4 regions of the Chromobacterium subtsugae genome follow, and region 3 is predicted to be linked to each of the others. Evidence: predicted binding sites of a transcription regulator. Region 3 holds the regulator's gene; each other region holds the start of a gene.
The links. The regulator FNR, encoded in region 3, switches genes on or off when oxygen is low (the NO sensors DNR and NnrR bind a similar motif). The targets are predictions, from matches to a motif close to TTGATNNNNATCAA.
Positions count from the first base shown of each region.

Region 1: U6115_RS03225 (ATP synthase subunit I) is a predicted target of FNR. The motif match lies at 2,117-2,130, and genes of this name have one in related genera.
Region 2: U6115_RS02750 (hemerythrin domain-containing protein) is a predicted target of FNR. The motif match lies at 1,199-1,212, and genes of this name have one in related genera.
Region 4: U6115_RS05355 (DUF3149 domain-containing protein) is a predicted target of FNR. The motif match lies at 2,239-2,252, and genes of this name have one in related genera.

Region 1 covers NZ_CP142381.1:651,472-655,333, forward strand. Annotated here, with positions in the region: gene rsmG (16S rRNA (guanine(527)-N(7))-methyltransferase RsmG) at 1-431, shown strand, start outside; gene U6115_RS03215 (ParA family protein) at 428-1,219, shown strand; gene U6115_RS03220 (ParB/RepB/Spo0J family partition protein) at 1,224-2,081, shown strand; gene U6115_RS03225 (ATP synthase subunit I) at 2,197-2,535, shown strand; gene atpB (F0F1 ATP synthase subunit A) at 2,546-3,358, shown strand; gene atpE (F0F1 ATP synthase subunit C) at 3,424-3,711, shown strand; gene U6115_RS03240 (F0F1 ATP synthase subunit B) at 3,773-3,862, shown strand, end outside.
Region 2 covers NZ_CP142381.1:565,244-569,105, forward strand. Annotated here, with positions in the region: gene tal (transaldolase) at 1-537, shown strand, start outside; gene U6115_RS02750 (hemerythrin domain-containing protein) at 609-1,139, opposite strand; gene ampD (1,6-anhydro-N-acetylmuramyl-L-alanine amidase AmpD) at 1,347-2,366, shown strand; gene U6115_RS02760 (hypothetical protein) at 2,372-2,827, opposite strand; gene U6115_RS02765 (chorismate-binding protein) at 2,824-3,862, opposite strand, start outside.
Region 3 covers NZ_CP142381.1:1,259,001-1,262,862, reverse strand. Annotated here, with positions in the region: gene U6115_RS06150 (DUF1853 family protein) at 1-881, shown strand, start outside; gene fnr (fumarate/nitrate reduction transcriptional regulator Fnr) at 927-1,673, opposite strand; gene hemN (oxygen-independent coproporphyrinogen III oxidase) at 1,780-3,186, shown strand; gene U6115_RS06135 (methyl-accepting chemotaxis protein) at 3,347-3,862, shown strand, end outside.
Region 4 covers NZ_CP142381.1:1,108,003-1,111,864, reverse strand. Annotated here, with positions in the region: gene arcD (arginine-ornithine antiporter) at 30-1,481, opposite strand; gene U6115_RS05355 (DUF3149 domain-containing protein) at 2,037-2,168, opposite strand; gene U6115_RS05350 (CDP-6-deoxy-delta-3,4-glucoseen reductase) at 2,345-3,373, opposite strand; gene U6115_RS05345 (SDR family oxidoreductase) at 3,413-3,862, shown strand, end outside.

The DNA.
Region 1 (3,862 bases), 610 kb from region 3:
TGGCCGGCGGCGCGCGCATGCTGGACGTCGGCTCCGGCGGCGGCATGCCGGGCATTCCCACCGCCATCGCGCGGCCGGATATGCAGGTGGTGCTGTTGGACTCTAACCACAAGAAAACCACCTTCCTGCGCCAGGTGGTGGTGGAATTGGGCCTGGCCAACGTCCAGGTGGTGACCGGCCGCGTCGAGGCCTATCAGCCGGAGCAGAAGTTCGATCGCATCACCAGCCGCGCGTTCTCGGAACTGGCCGAGTTCGTCAAGCTGACCCGCCACCTGATGGCTGAAGACGGCCAGTACGTGGCGATGAAGGGCGTGTATCCGTATGAGGAAATCGCCTTGCTGCCGCAAGGCGTGGCGGTTTCGGAGGTGCTGCCGGTAACGGTGCCGGGGCTGGACGCCGAACGCCATCTGGTGAGGATGGTGCTGCAATGAATCCACGCGTGATCGCGGTGGCCAATCAGAAGGGCGGGGTGGGCAAGACCACCACCGTCGTCAATCTGGCGGCCGGACTGGCCGAGCTGGGCAAGCGGGTGCTGATCGTCGATCTGGACCCGCAGGGCAACGCCACCATGGGCAGCGGCATCGCCAAGCAGTCGCTGGAGAAATCCGGCTACGACGTGCTGCTGGGCGAGGCCGGCGTGGAGGAGGCGCGCCAGGACGCCAAGGCGGGCGGCTACCACGTGCTGCCGGCCAATCGCGATCTGGGCGGCGCCGAGCTGGAGCTGGTCAACGAACTGGCGCGCGAGGCGCGGCTGAAGAACGCGCTGGCCGAGGTGGAGGACCAGTACGACTACGTGCTGATCGACTGCCCGCCGTCGCTGAACCTGCTGACCCTGAACGGCCTGGTAGCCGCGCACAGCGTGCTGATTCCGATGGTGTGCGAATACTACGCGCTGGAAGGCTTGTCCGACCTGGTGTCCACGCTGCGCAAGGTGCGGCTGGCGGTCAACCCCAAGATCGAGATCATGGGCTTGCTGCGCACCATGTTCGACGCCCGCAACAATCTGTCGCAACAAGTGTCGGCGCAGCTGGCGCGCCACTTCGGCGACAAGGTGTTCCAGACCGTCATCCCGCGCAATGTGCGCCTGGCCGAGGCGCCCAGCCACGGCTTGCCGGGGCTGGTCTACGATCGCAACTCGCGCGGCGCGCAGGCTTACCTGACGCTGGCGCAAGAGCTGATTGAACGACTAGAACCCGCAACCGCAACTCCCACCGTCTGACAATATGGCCAAACTCAAAGGATTGGGGCGCGGACTCGACGCGCTCCTGTCCACCGTCGACACGGTGGACGACAGACTGACTTCCCTTCCCATCGACAGCATCCGCCCCGGCAAATACCAGCCGCGCAGTTTCATGGACGAAACCGCGCTGGAGGAGCTGGCGGCTTCCATCCGCGTGCAGGGCATCATCCAGCCGCTGATCGTCCGCGATCTGGGCCTGGGCGACTACGAGCTGATCGCCGGCGAGCGCCGCTGGCGCGCGTCGCGCAAGGCCGGTCTCGTCGAAGTGCCGGTGGTGATCAAGAGCGTGCCCGACGAAGCGGCGCTGGCGATGGCGCTGATCGAGAACATCCAGCGCCAGGAGCTGGATCCGATCGAAGAGGCGCAGGGCATCAAGCGCCTGATCGACGAATTCGGCCTCACCCACGAGTCCGCCGCCGACGCGGTCGGCCGTTCGCGCAGCGCGGTGTCCAACCTGCTGCGCCTGTTGGTGCTGCCGCAACCGCTGCAGCAGATGATGCACGAAGGCCAACTGGAGATGGGCCACGCCCGCGCTTTGCTGTCTCTGCCCACCGTCGCGCAGCTGGAGCTGGCGCAGGAGGTGGTGCGCAAGGGGATGTCGGTGCGCGAGGTGGAGCGCCGAGTGCAACAGCATGATGCGCAAAAAACCACAGTTGCCGCGCAACAAAATCGCGTCGATCCCGATGTCGAGCGGCTGGAAAACCAGGTGTCGGAAGCGATAGGCGCCAAGGTCAGCATTCGTCATGCAAACGGCGGAAACGGCAGGCTGGTCATAGAATATGCCAGCCTGGACGAGCTGGACGCGCTGCTGGAGAAACTGCAGAAAAAACCTCAAAAATGAGAATGTTGCGCCGCAAAATAGGCCTGGCGGCGAAGTTGACGCAACTCAAGCGCAAAGCCTATAATCCAGCGGTTTTTTTGCACTGGCAGTCATGGTAAATCCGGAAGTGAGGCGCGTGCTGCGCCTGCAGGCCAGCCTGGTCGGGCTGGCAGTGCTGATTTCGCTGCTTGTCGGCGCCGGCAGCCTGGTGGTGGCAGTGTCCACCTTGCTGGGCGGGATCGTGGTGCTGGTGCCGGCCCTGGTGTACGCCAGGATCGCCTATGCCAAGCGGCATGTTCCTCCCGCGGCGTTGATCAAGGCGCATTTTCTGGCCGAAGCGGTAAAGTTTTGCCTGACCGTACTACTAAGTGGCGCGGTTTTGGCTGGTTTCAAGGATTTGTCCGTAGTCGGCTTTCTCGGTGGGTTCTTTGCCGCCATCTCCGGCTACGGTTTCGGGCTTCTAATCAAAAATTGAGAAAAGAGCGATGGCAAGCAACGCAACTGATTACATCAAGCACCACCTCACGTTCTGGAACTCGGACCCGTCGGCCGGCTTCTGGAGCCTGCACGTCGACACCTTCTCCATCTCCCTGCTGCTCGGCTTCCTGTTCGTAGGCGTGTTCGCCATGGTGGCGCGCCGCGCCAGCATCGAAGCGCCGGGCCGTCTGCAATTGTTCGTCGAGATGATCATCGAGCTGGTGCAGACCCAGGTGCGCGAAGTGTTCCACGGCAAGAGCAAGATGATCGCCCCGCTGGCGCTGACCATCTTCTGCTGGGTGTTCCTGATGAACTTCATGGACCTGTTCCCGGTGGATCTGTTCCCGATGGCCGCGCAATGGATCGGCTACACCTTCTTCGGCCTGGAGCCGCATCACGTGTACTTCCGCGTGGTGCCGTCCGCCGACGTGAACTCCACTTTCGCCATGTCGCTGTCGGTGCTGATCCTGATCGTCGGCTTCTCGATCAAGGCCAAGGGCCTGGGCGGCTGGGGCAAGGAACTGTTGACCGCGCCGTTCCACAGCTCCCACCCGGTGGGCGCCGTGATCCTGGCCCCGCTGAACTTCGCGTTCCAGCTGGTAGAGCTGGCCGCCAAGCCGATTTCGCTGTCTCTTCGTCTGTTCGGCAACCTGTACGCCGGCGAATTGATCTTCATCCTGATCGCGCTGCTGCCCTGGGGCCTGCAGTGGGTGCTGGGCGCGCCGTGGGCGATCTTCCACATCCTGATCATCACCCTGCAGGCCTTCGTGTTCATGATGCTGACCATCGTGTACCTGAGCCTGGCAGTGGAAGCGCACTGATTTACCTGTAGATTCACCATACTTTTTTACCAACCATCCTTGCTTTAAGTCTTAGGAGATACACAATGGAAGCACTCGTTTCTCAGATCCAGTCGATGACCGCTATCGCTGCAGCCCTGATCATTGGTCTGGGCGCTCTGGGCACCGCTATCGGTTTCGCCATTCTGGGCGGCAAGTTCCTCGAGTCCTCCGCTCGTCAGCCGGAAATGATCCCGGTTCTGCAAACCAAGCTGTTCATCATCGCCGGTCTGCTTGACGCGATCTCCATGATTGGTGTCGGTGTTGCCATGCTGTTCACCTTCAACAACCCGTTCCTGGCTGCCGCTCTGGCCGTTGTCAAGGCTGCCCACTAATCCGTCTGCCTACGGATACGTGTAAACGGTTGTTGTAGTCATACTCTGGAGGAAAACAAGCGTGGAATTCAACGTAACACTACTGGGCCAGGCGATCACGTTCGCCATCCTGGTATGGTTCACCATGAAGTTTGTTTGGCCTCCGCTTACC
Region 2 (3,862 bases), 690 kb from region 3:
TGGGATGCCTACATCGCCGGCCTGTCCGCGCGCCTGGCCGACGGCCAGCCGGTGGCCGGCGTCAAGGCGGTGGCCAGCTTCTTCCTGTCGCGCGTCGACAGCCTGCTGGATCCGCAAGTGGCCGAGCAGCACAAGGGCAAGGTGGCGATCGCGCTGTCCAAGGCAGCCTACGCCCGCTACCAGCAACGCTTCCACGGCGAGGAGTTCGCCAAGCTGCGCGCCGCCGGCGCCCGTCCGCAATTCCTGCTGTGGGCGTCCACCGGCACCAAGAACCCGGCTTACCGCGACGTGCTGTACGTGGAAAGCCTGATCGGCGACGAAACCGTCAACACCGTGCCGGACGCGACGATGGCCGCCTTCCGCGACCACGGCGACGCCGCGCTGACGCTGCCGCAAGGCATGGACGCGGCGCAGGCGTTGCTGGCCGAAGTGGAAGCCGCCGGCGTCGATCTGGCCGCTGTCGGCGAAAAACTGCAGCAGGACGGCCTGAAACTGTTCGAGGACGCTTTCGCCCAGTTGCTGAAACTGACGGCCTAAGCGGCCGCCCTGGCGGGAAGGAACGGGTTGCCGGCGCGAGCGGGCAACCCGTTTTGCGTTAGCGCGCCGGCTCAGCCGCCGGTTTGGCGGCGCTGGGCCATGCGGGCGCCGGCGGCGCGCAGCTCTTCCGCGCTCAGCGCGCTGGCGGCGGCGGGGAAGAGCCAGGCCTCCTCGGCGGCGGCGTGCTCGCGGTACTGGCGGGCGAATTCCTGCAGCTCGTTCTTGCTGATCTGGCGGATGCGGCCGTCGCGCAGCGACAGCAGGTCGTCGCGGATGGCGTTCCAGCACGAGTGAAGGTAGCCGTGCTCGGCCGCCAGCTGCTCCAGCCTGGATGCGGCGGCGGGCACGCGCGCCTCGATCAGCGGGAACAGCTCTTCTTCCTCGTCGGTATGGTGGGCGGGGCCGGCGACGTCGAAGTAGCGCACCACGTCGTTGATCGCGTTGCGGGCCGCTTCGTCGACGCCGTGCTCTTCGATGTAGGGCGGCAGCTTGTCCAGGGTGTCGCAGAAGCGGCGGATCTTGTCGTGACAGGCCTGCAGCATTTCCAGCGGCTGTTCGAAGCTGGGCGCCGCGGCGCCGCCAAGGGTGTCGAGCGTAAGCATGAGGGTGGTCTCCTGCGTGGGTTCTGGCATGATTGTGACGCCATGCCGAAACCGTGGACATGATGCGCCTCAAGCGTAAACTCGATGCGGCGGAAAAGACGGCCGCTTACGCGATGCGCGACGCAAGTTCTTGATACCGCTTTGCGCGGTGGAACACAAGCCGGATTTGTACGATGCCGTCCGGGGCATAGACGATCGAGGAGCAGAATGGATTTGCCGTTTGAAGTGAAGGAGTTGGACCGCGGCGACGCGGAGCTGGCGCAGCGGGCGCTGCGGCTGCAGCTGGCCGCCCACCGCGTCGAGGTGGAATGGCTGGACTATCCGGCGCTGCCGCTGCTGTGGCCGGACCTGGCGGCGTTGCTTTCTTGCCGCGACCGCATCCTGGCGGCGTTCGAGGGCGGCGAGCTGCGCGGGCTGGTGGTGGCGTCGCGCCGGCTGGACGGCGGCCTGCACATCGAACGCACGGTGGTGGACCCTGCGCATTTCGGCTGCGGCTGGGGCTACCGGCTGCTCAACCGGGCGTTGCACGGCGAGACGCGCGCCAGCGTCGACACCGCCGAAGTCAACCAGGCGGCGATCGCGCTCTACCACAAGGCGGGCTTCGTGCTGGAGCGGCGCTGGAGCGTGCCGGACGGGCTGGCGCTGTGGCGGATGGACTACCGGCCGGCCGCGCCGCCGGTCCTGTCGCTGGCCCCGGACGGCTGGATGCGCGGCGCGCTGCAGCAGGCCTCGCCCAATTGCGACGAGCGCAGCCCGGGCTGCGCGCCGGAGCTGCTGGTGATACACAATATCAGCCTGCCGCCTTACCGCTATGGCGGCCCCGGCGTGCAGCAGCTGTTCGGCAACAGCCTGGACCCGGACGAAGACCCGTATTACCGCGGCATCCACCAGCTGCGGGTGTCGTCGCACTTCTTCATCCGCCGCGACGGCCAATTGCTGCAGTTCGTGCCGGTGGGGCAGCGCGCCTGGCATGCCGGGGTGTCCTGCTGGCGCGGCCGCGAGAAGTGCAATGACTTTTCCATAGGCGTGGAGCTGGAGGGCTGCGATTTCGAGCCGTTCAGCGAGGCGCAATACCGCACGCTGGCGGCGCTGGGCGCGGAATTGCGCCGCCACCTGCCGCTATCGGCGTTGGCCGGCCACGAGCACATCGCGCCCGGCCGCAAGACCGACCCCGGCCCCTGGTTCGATTGGGCGCGCGCGCAGGCGGACTGCGGCCTGGCGCTGTAGCGGCGCTATTTCAGCGTCAGGTAGGGACGGGGGTGATCCTGGAAGGTCAGCTCCTCGTCCGGCAGCGTGAAGGCGGCGTACAGGAAGCCGATGTAGAAGGCCAGCTCGTCGGACAGCTTGCCGATCACGTCCAGATTGCTGGGCAGGTCGCGGTAGGGAATGGCGATCCTGGCGTTTTCGTCGGCGACGAAGGCCACATTCTGGTCGAAAATGACGCTTTGCAGCCGGAAGTCGCCGGCTATGGCGACCTGGCTGAAGTCGTACTGCGCCAGCAGCGCGGCATTGCCGCGCGCCACTTTGCCGGCCACCACGCCGGCCAGCAGAATCTCGTCCTTGGCCAGCCCGCGGATATCCTGCAGCCGCACCGGCCGGTCCAGTCCGACCCGGTAGGTTTTGGCGGTGTTCACCAGCCGGATGGTGATGGCCTCGCCGCTGATGTCCTCTATCGTCAGCGCTTTCATAGCACGCCCAGGATCAGCGCCGCCTTGGCTTCCAGTTCGCGTTGCTCAGCCAGCGCGCTGGAATGGCGGGTCAGGGTGCTGCCGACGCGGGTGGTGGCGACGCCGTCGCGGAGCAGCGCGCTGCGGATAATGGTGCCCAGGTCGACTTCGCCGGCGGCGGTCAGATAGCCGAAGGCGCCGCCGTACCAGTGGCGGCTTTCATGCTCGGCCAGCAGCCGCGCGGCGGCGGCGGCCGGCGTGCCCAGGATGGTGGCCGGCCACAGGTGGTCGGCTATGGCGTCGGCCGCCGTGCATCCTTCCCGCAGCGTGGCCGCCACGTGCGCCGAAGTGTGGAACACGTTGGCGAATTTCTCTATTTCCTTGGCCGCCAGCAGCGTCGCGTCGCGGCAGCTGGCCTGTTTGGCCGCCAGGTCGGCGCGCACGCATTCCGCCAGTTCGAAATCGTCTTTCTCCGAAGCCAGCAGTTTGGCGATCTGCGCGCGGTCTTCCGTTTCGTCGCGGCCCCGGGCGACGGTGCCGCAGATCGGGCTGGTCTCCACCCGGCCGCCGCGGATGCGCAGGAACATCGCCGGCGACGCGCCGGCCAGCTGGAAGGGGCCGGCGTCGAAAAACAGATTGTACGGCGCCAGGTTTTTCGCCTGCAGCGCCTGGTAAATCTGGTAGGCGCTGCGGGCGGTGGGGCGGCGGATGGCGAAGCTGGGGTTGACCGAGCGCACTTGGCCGTCGGCGATTTGCTGGCTGGCGGCGCGGTACATCGGCCCATGCTCGGCGTTGCGGCCGGCGGCGAAGCGGTCCAGATCGATGAAGCGCGCCAGGTCGGGCGGCGGCGCCGGGCCGTCGTCGGCTTCGGGGTCGACAAAGTATCCATGCGGCTGGCCGTCTACGCTTAACTGCTCCGGCAGGTGGAACAGGCCGAGCAAATCGCAGGGCAGGCCCAGTTCGGCATGGAGCAGCTCGTAGGTGAAGAAACCGTATAGGCCGAAGCAGGCATCGGCCTGGAACGGCTGCAGCAGCCCAAGCAGCTGCGCCAGCCGC
Region 3 (3,862 bases):
TGCCCTACGCGCACCCGGCGGTGCGCGATCTCGCCTTCCTGCTGACCTCCCCCTCCCCCTGGCAATCCGGCGCCGACCTGCCGCCCGAGCGGCTGCTGGGCGCCGACGGCGCGGCGCTGCTGGGCCGGCTGGAGCGCGAGCCGGCGCCGCTGCTGGACTGGCTGGCGGCAGCCCAGCACAGCCGGCTGGGAAAATATGCCGAACGCTTGCTTTCTTTCTGGTTTCGCGCCGCGCCGCACATTCGCCTGGCGGCGGAAAATCTCACCGTCATCAACGAAACGCGCCGCACCCTGGGCGAATTCGACTTCCTGCTGTGGCTGGACGGCGAACCCTGGCACCTGGAAACCGCCAGCAAATTCTACCTGCAACTGGGCAACGGGCCGGACACGCTGGTCGGCCCCAGCCTGCGCGATGCCTGGCGGCTGAAAGCGACCAAACTCGCAACACAATTGCAACTGAGCCGCCATCCCGCCGCCGCCGCGCAACTGCCCGATGGCTTCGCCGCCTGCCAGACCGGCGCGCGCCTGAGCGGCTGGCTGTTCTACCCCGCCGGCCAGGCCTGGCCGCCACCCTCCGGCGCATTGCGCGGCTGGCACGCGCCGCTGCTGCCGGCTTGGCCGCAAACGCTGCCCGGCTCGCGCTGGGCCTGGCTGCCGCGCCTGTCCTGGCTGGCGCCGGCCCTGCTCGACGCATCCCGCGTCCACAGCCAGGCCGCGCTGCGCGAACAACTGCTGGCCTGCGCCGCGCCGCAGCTGGTGGCGGAGCTGCAGCCGGCCGGCGGCGGCCTGTGGCGGGAGACGGCGCGCGGCTTCGTCACCCCGGACGGCTGGCCCGATCCGGCCCGGTTGGCGGAGCTGCAAAGCAAACTGCCGCAGCCATGAAAAAAGGCAGGTCCGAAGACCTGCCTTTTTTGCCCAGCGGCGGGCTCAGTGGCCGTTGGCGTGCACGCAGCCGGCGATCAGGTTTTTCAACTCCTCCACCTTCACCAGCTGGATGTGCTTGTGATCGACAGTGATCCAGCCCTGCTGCTGGAACTTGGACAGCGTGCGGCTGACCGTCTCCAGCTTCAGGCCGAGGAAGCTGCCGATTTCCTCGCGGCTCATCCGCAGGATGAAGTCGTTGGCGGCGAAGCCGCGGGTGGACAGCCGTTGCGACAGGTTCAGCAGGAAGGCGGCGATGCGCTCCTCCGCCTTCATATTGCCGAGCAGCAGCATCACGTTCTGGTCGCGCACGATCTCGCGGCTCATCAGCCGATAAAAGTGGTGCTGCAGGCTGGGAATGTCGCGGCTCAGCGACTCCATCCGGTTGAACGGCAGCTCGCACACCTCGCTGTCCTCCAGCGCGATGGCGTCGCAGCTGTGGTTGTTGGTGGAGATGCCGTCCAGGCCCATCAGCTCGCCGGACATCAAGAAGCCGGTCACCTGCTCGCGGCCGTCCTGGCTGGCGACGCAGGTCTTGAAGAAGCCGGTGCGCACCGCGTACAGCGACTTGAAGCCCTCGCCGCTGCGGAACAGGTACTCGCCGCGCTTCAGGCGGCGGCTCTGGCGGATCACCGTATCCAGCTGGCTCATCTCTTCGCGGTTGAGGCCGACCGGCAGGCACAGCTCGCGCAGGCTGCAGCTGGAGCAGGAAATTTTCAGTGTGTGTAACGCTGTATGGTTTTGTTCAGACATGCTGTGTTTGCTGCAAGCTGGTGAAGCTTGACCCTTGTCAATGCGGAATTCGCAGGTTTTGCGCAAATTTACCAGTCCACCAGAAGTTTTACCATCCGAATACGACATGAAAACCACCCATCCGTTTTCCCCCGCCCATTTCGAGTTCGACCGAGAGCTGATCGAACGCCTGGATGGGTCGGGACCAAGATACACGTCATACCCGACTGCGGATCGCTTTACGCCGGGTTTCTCAGCACATGACTACCAGCATGGTCTGCAGCAGCGCCGCATCGGCGCCAACCGCAAACCTTTATCATTGTACGCTCATATACCATTTTGCAACACAGTTTGTTATTACTGCGCCTGCAACAAGATCATCACCAAAAACAAGAGCAAGGCCGACCAATACCTGGACTACCTGGAAAAGGAAATCCTGCTGGTGGCCGAACAGCTGGGCTGCCGGGAAAAGGTGATACAGCTGCACTTCGGCGGCGGCACCCCCACCTTCCTCGACGACGGCCAGCTGGCGCGGCTGATGACCATGCTCGGCACGCATTTCGAGTTCCTGAGCGACGGAGAATATTCCATTGAGATCGATCCGCGCAAGGTAAAACGCGAAACCATGTTCCGCCTGGCAGAATATGGCTTCAACCGGATCAGCGTCGGCGTGCAGGATTTCGACCCCGCGGTGCAGCGCGCCGTCAACCGCGTGCAGAGCGAACAGGAAACCCGCCAGGTGATAGCAGCCGGGCGCGAGGCCGGCATGAAGTCGGTCAGCCTGGACCTGATCTACGGCCTGCCGCTGCAAAGCCGCGACTCGATGCTGCGCACGCTGGAAAAGGCCATCGCCCTCGATCCCGACCGGCTGGCGCTGTACAACTACGCCCACCTGCCGACGGTGTTCATGCCGCAGCGCCGCATCAACGAAGCCGACCTGCCCAGCGCAGCCGCCAAGCTGGACATCCTGCAGGACGCGGTCAAGATGCTGAGCGACGCCGGCTACGTGTTCATCGGCATGGACCACTTCGCCAAGCCGGACGACGAGCTGGCGGTGGCGCTGCGCCAGGGCCGGCTGCAACGCAATTTCCAGGGCTACTCCACCCACGCCGACTGCGACATGCTGGCTTTCGGCGTGTCGTCCATCGGCAAGGTGGGCTCCAGCTACAGCCAGAACGACAAGATGCTGGAAGGCTATTACGCCGCGCTGGACGAGGGGCGCCTGCCGGTGGTGCGCGGGCTGACGCTGGACAAGGACGACGTGCTGCGCCGCACCATCATCCAGGGGCTGATGTGCCGCTTCTCGCTGTCGATCGAGGCGATAGAAGACATCTACGCCATCAATTTCGCCCAATATTTTGCGGCGGAAATGCCACAGATACGCGAATTCCAGCAGCAGGGGCTGCTGTCTTTCGATGGCGACTTCCTGATGGTGGAGCCCAAGGGCCGCTTCCTGATCCGCAATATCGCCATGATTTTCGACCGCCACCTGCGCGAACGCCGCACCCACGCCCGCTACTCGAAGACCATCTGAGCGCCCCCGCCGGCCACCGCGCCGGCGGCCCTGGCCGCATCCTCCATGAATCCCGCCTTGCGCTAAGCGGATTCACTTATACAGTGAAGAGCGAAGCACGCCGTTCGCATGTCCGGTGCGGGAGCGTTGTAATCATGGTCGATATCGAAGGAGCCCCGCCATGTCCACCCCCATCGTCAGGCTGATGCAGCGCCTGAGCTATCCCCAGCGCTTCGCCGTGATCGGCCTGGTCTTCGCCATCGCCCTGCTCTATCTGGTATACGGCTTGTACCGCAGCAATCAGGACAATATCGACTCCACCGCCAAGGAAAGAGTGGGCGTGGTCTACATGCAACCGCTGGCCGCGATGCTGGCGCAAGCCCAGCAGGCCCAGGAGCTGGCAGTGCGCGCGGCCCTGGGCGACGCCCAGGCTGGCAACGAGCTGCCCGCCGCCGCCCAGCAGCTGCAGGCCAGATGGCAGGCGTTGCAGGACAGCAACAGCCGGCTGGGGGCGGAACTGGCCAGCGACGCCGCCTGGAAAGACGCCGCCGCAGCCTGGGACAAGCTGAAAACCGCGCCGGCCGGCTCGGCCGAACAATGGATAGCCGCCTACGGCAATCTCAGCGACAAGCTGAACAATCTGATCGGCGCCATCAGCGACAACTCCAACCTGACGCTGGACCCCGACATCGACACC
Region 4 (3,862 bases), 150 kb from region 3:
CCCCCACGACTGGTTTCGAAATCTTTCGCTTACAGGCCGATCTTGCCGACGGCCAGCATGTAGGCCGCGATCACCGCCAGCACCACCACGATGGCGGCCAGCGCGGCTTCGATCAGGTTGAACGGCTTCTGGCCCTGCTCCTTCTTGGCCCACAGGTAGAACAGCAGGCCAGGGGCGTACAGCACCATCGACAGGAACAGGTATTTCGGACCGGCGGCGTAGATCAGCCAGCCGCCGTAGACGGTGGCCAGGATGGCGGTGCCCAGCTCCTTGCCGCGGCCCTCGCCTTGGGCATAGCCTTCGCCGCGTTGCGCCACCAGCCAGGAGTAGCCGGCGCACAGCAGGTAGGGAATCAGAATCATCGAGGTGGCCAGCGACAGCAGTGCCAGGTAGCCGGCCGAACTGAACAGCGTGATGATCAGGAACAGCTGGATCAGGCCGTTGGTCAGCCACAGCGAGGCGGCCGGCGTGTCGTTGCCGTTGACGGTGCCGAACACCTTGGGCATCACGCCGTCCTTGCCGGCGAGGTAGGGCGCTTCGGCGGCCAGCAGCGTCCAGGCCAGCAGCGCGCCGCCGACGGAGATCACCAGGCCCGCGTTCATCAGGTTGGCGCCGAAGGTGCCGAAGGCCTTCTGCAGCACGTAGGCGGTGGACGGGTTCTTCAGCGCGGCAAGCTCAGGCTGGGTCATCACGCCCAGCGACAGCACCGACACGGCGACCAACAGCGCGATGGTCAGCAGGAAGCCGATCACGGTGGCCTTGCCCACATCCTTCATGCTTTCGGCGCGGCCGGAGAACATCGAAGCGCCCTCGATGCCGATGAACACCCACACCGTCACCAGCATGGTGCTCTTCACCTGGTCGACGATGGAGCCGAGCTTGGCGTTGCCCCAGAAGTCCAGGCTGAAGGTATCGACCTTGAAGGCGAACACGATCAACAGAATGAACAGGGCCAAGGGCACCAGCTTGGCGATGGTGGTGATGGTGTTGATGAAGGCTGCGCCATGCACGCCGCGCAGCACCAGGAAGTGCAGGCACCACAGCAGCACCGAAGCGCAGGCGATGGCGGTGGGCGTATTGCCATCGCCGAAAGCCGGAATCCAGAAGGCCAGCGCCGAGAACATCACCACGAAGTAGGACACATTGCCTATCCAGGCGGAAATCCAGTAGCCCCAGGCCGAGTTGAAACCCATGTAGTCGCCGAAGCCGGCCTTGGCGTAACCATATACGCCGCCCGACACCTCAGGCTTGCGCGAGGCCAGCATCTGGAACACGAAGGCCAGCGCCAGCATGCCGACGAAGGTGATGGCCCAGCCTATCAAGATGGCGCCGGCGCCGGCGCCGGCCGCCATGTTCTGCGGCAGGGAGAAGATGCCCCCGCCTATCATCGAGCCAACGACCAGCGCCGTCAGCGCGCCCAGCTTCAGCCTGGGCGCGGCGCCTTCGGCCACACCGGCTTGGCTTGCAGTTTCTGTGGACATTTTCGTTCTCCGATCTGAGATGTGAAACCGAGCATTCCGTACTGTTTTATTATTAAATTCTTATCATCTGAAATAATGGTATACCCGTTAAAATCAGGCTTTCCAGGCATGTCGTGTATTCAGTTGACCTACATCAAGCGGGCTTTCCCGCGCCGCCCTCGACCTCATGCAGATGCGACCAGGCCTTACGACAAGGCGTCACGGCAACTTACCGAAAGGGGATGCCGGCGCTGGCGCCGCGGCCAGATTCAGCATAGCCGGAGGGGGGTGAAACGGAAGCCGGCATCGCCAACGCCATGACCTTGGACAAAAACTACAGAATTTCAGGCTGTATTGAAGTGAGGAACAGCGGAACAGGCGCGGCCTGTCAGGACAAATGCGATCGGCGCGGCGGCCAAATCATGCGTCCGCCATGCTTAGACAGACTCCCGGGCGGCGCGGAAAGTTCAGCCTGCGGGCGCAGCCTGGCGGCGGATAAAAAAAACGGATACGGCCCACCACCGTATCCGCCAACACACACATCAAGAGGAAATGCCAAACTGCAGGGATAAAACCTTACTTGCCGGGCTTGTTGATGTTCTTGAAGATCATCCACAGCGCGCCCAGCACCACCAGCATCGTCACTACGATAGTCAGCAGGCTCAAACGGCCCACGTCGTCAGACATCAACAGGGTCAGCAATTCCATGATTACTCCTCCCGGCCCGCGGCCTCAGCTCCTTGCTGACGACATATTACCCACTCAGCCATGTCGGAAATTGACCCACATCAAATGCCAGAACCCAGCCATTTGATGCAGAGCAAATAAAAAAGCCCTCGGCGGCGGCCGAGGGCTTTCTGTATGCAAATCAGTGTTTTATCTGTCTACTTGCCGCCATTCATGTCCTTGGACAGGAAGAAGGCGTCGGAGAAGAACTCGTCTTCCGGCAAACCGCGCTCGCGGGTGAAGCTGCCATGCGCCGCCTCCACCATCACCGGCGCGCCGCAGGCGTAAACCTGGTGGCCGGACAGGTCGGCGAAGTCTTCCAGCACCGCCTGGTGCACGAAGCCGGTGCGGCCGCTCCAGTTGTCTTCCGGCAGCGCCTCGGACAATACCGGGATGTAGCGGATGTGCGGGTGCGCCGCCTGCCAGCTCTCGGCCAGATCGGCCATGTAGAGGTCGGCCTTGCTGCGCGCGCCCCAGTAGAACAGCATCGGACGCTGGATGCCGTGATGGATCGCATGCTCGATGATGCCCTTCACCGGCGCGAAGCCGGTGCCGCTGGCGATGAAGACGATGGGTTTGTCCGACTCCTCGCGCAGGAAGAACGATCCCAGCGGGCCCTTGAAGCGCATGATCTCGCGCTCCTTCATCTGGCTGAACACGTAGTCGGAGAACGAGCCGCCGGGCTGGTGGCGGATATGCAGCTCAAGGAAGGCGTCGTCGTGCGGCGCGTTGGCGATGGAGAAGCTGCGCTTCTTGCCGTCCTTCATCAGGATGTCGATGTATTGGCCGGCGCGGAACTGCAGGCGCTCCGACACCGGCAGCTTCAGCTTCAGCACCGCCACGTCGTGGATCTTGTCCATCTTCTCCACGCGGCACGGCAGCGTCTTGATCTGGATGTCGCCGGCGCCGGTCACTTCGCGCACCTCGATGCTGACATCGCCCTGCGGCCGCGCGCAACAGAACAAGGCCATGCCCTGGGCGCGTTCGCCGGCCGACAGCGCCTTCTCCTGGAAGCCGTCCTGGCTCACTTCGCCTTCCACCACCTTGCCTTTGCAGGCGCCGCAGGCGCCGTCTCGACAACCGTACGGCAGGCCCACGCCCTGGCGCAGCGCGGCTTCTAGAATGGTTTCGTGCGCTTCCACACCGAATGCATGCCCGCTGGGGAGCACCTTCACCTGGCAAGTCATATCGTATCTCAATCCCGAATTCTGGCTAAAATGCACACCATGCGTACTTTGCTGATTATCGGCGCCGGCGATGTGGCCCGCCGCGCCCTGCCCTCTTTGCTCGCCCATTGGCGGGTGCTGGCGCTATGCCGCCACCCCGCCGCCGCCGAATCCTGGCGGGCGCTCGGTGCCCGGCCCATCCTCGGCGACCTCGACCGCGGCGACAGCCTGGCGCGGCTGGCCGGCATCGCCGACGCCGTGCTGCTGTGCGCGCCGCCGCCGCCATCCGGCGCGGAAGACCCGCGAATGCGCAAGTTATTGTACGCGCTGGCAAAAGGCGACAGCATACCACAGCGATTTGTCTATATCAGCACCAGCGGCGTTTACGGCAACGCCAACGGCATGCTGATAAATGAAACTGCGGCGCTGCTGCCACAAAGCGAGCGCGCCCGGCGCCGCGTCGACGCCGAGCGGCAATTGCGCCGCTTTGTTGGCCGCCACGGCGGCGCG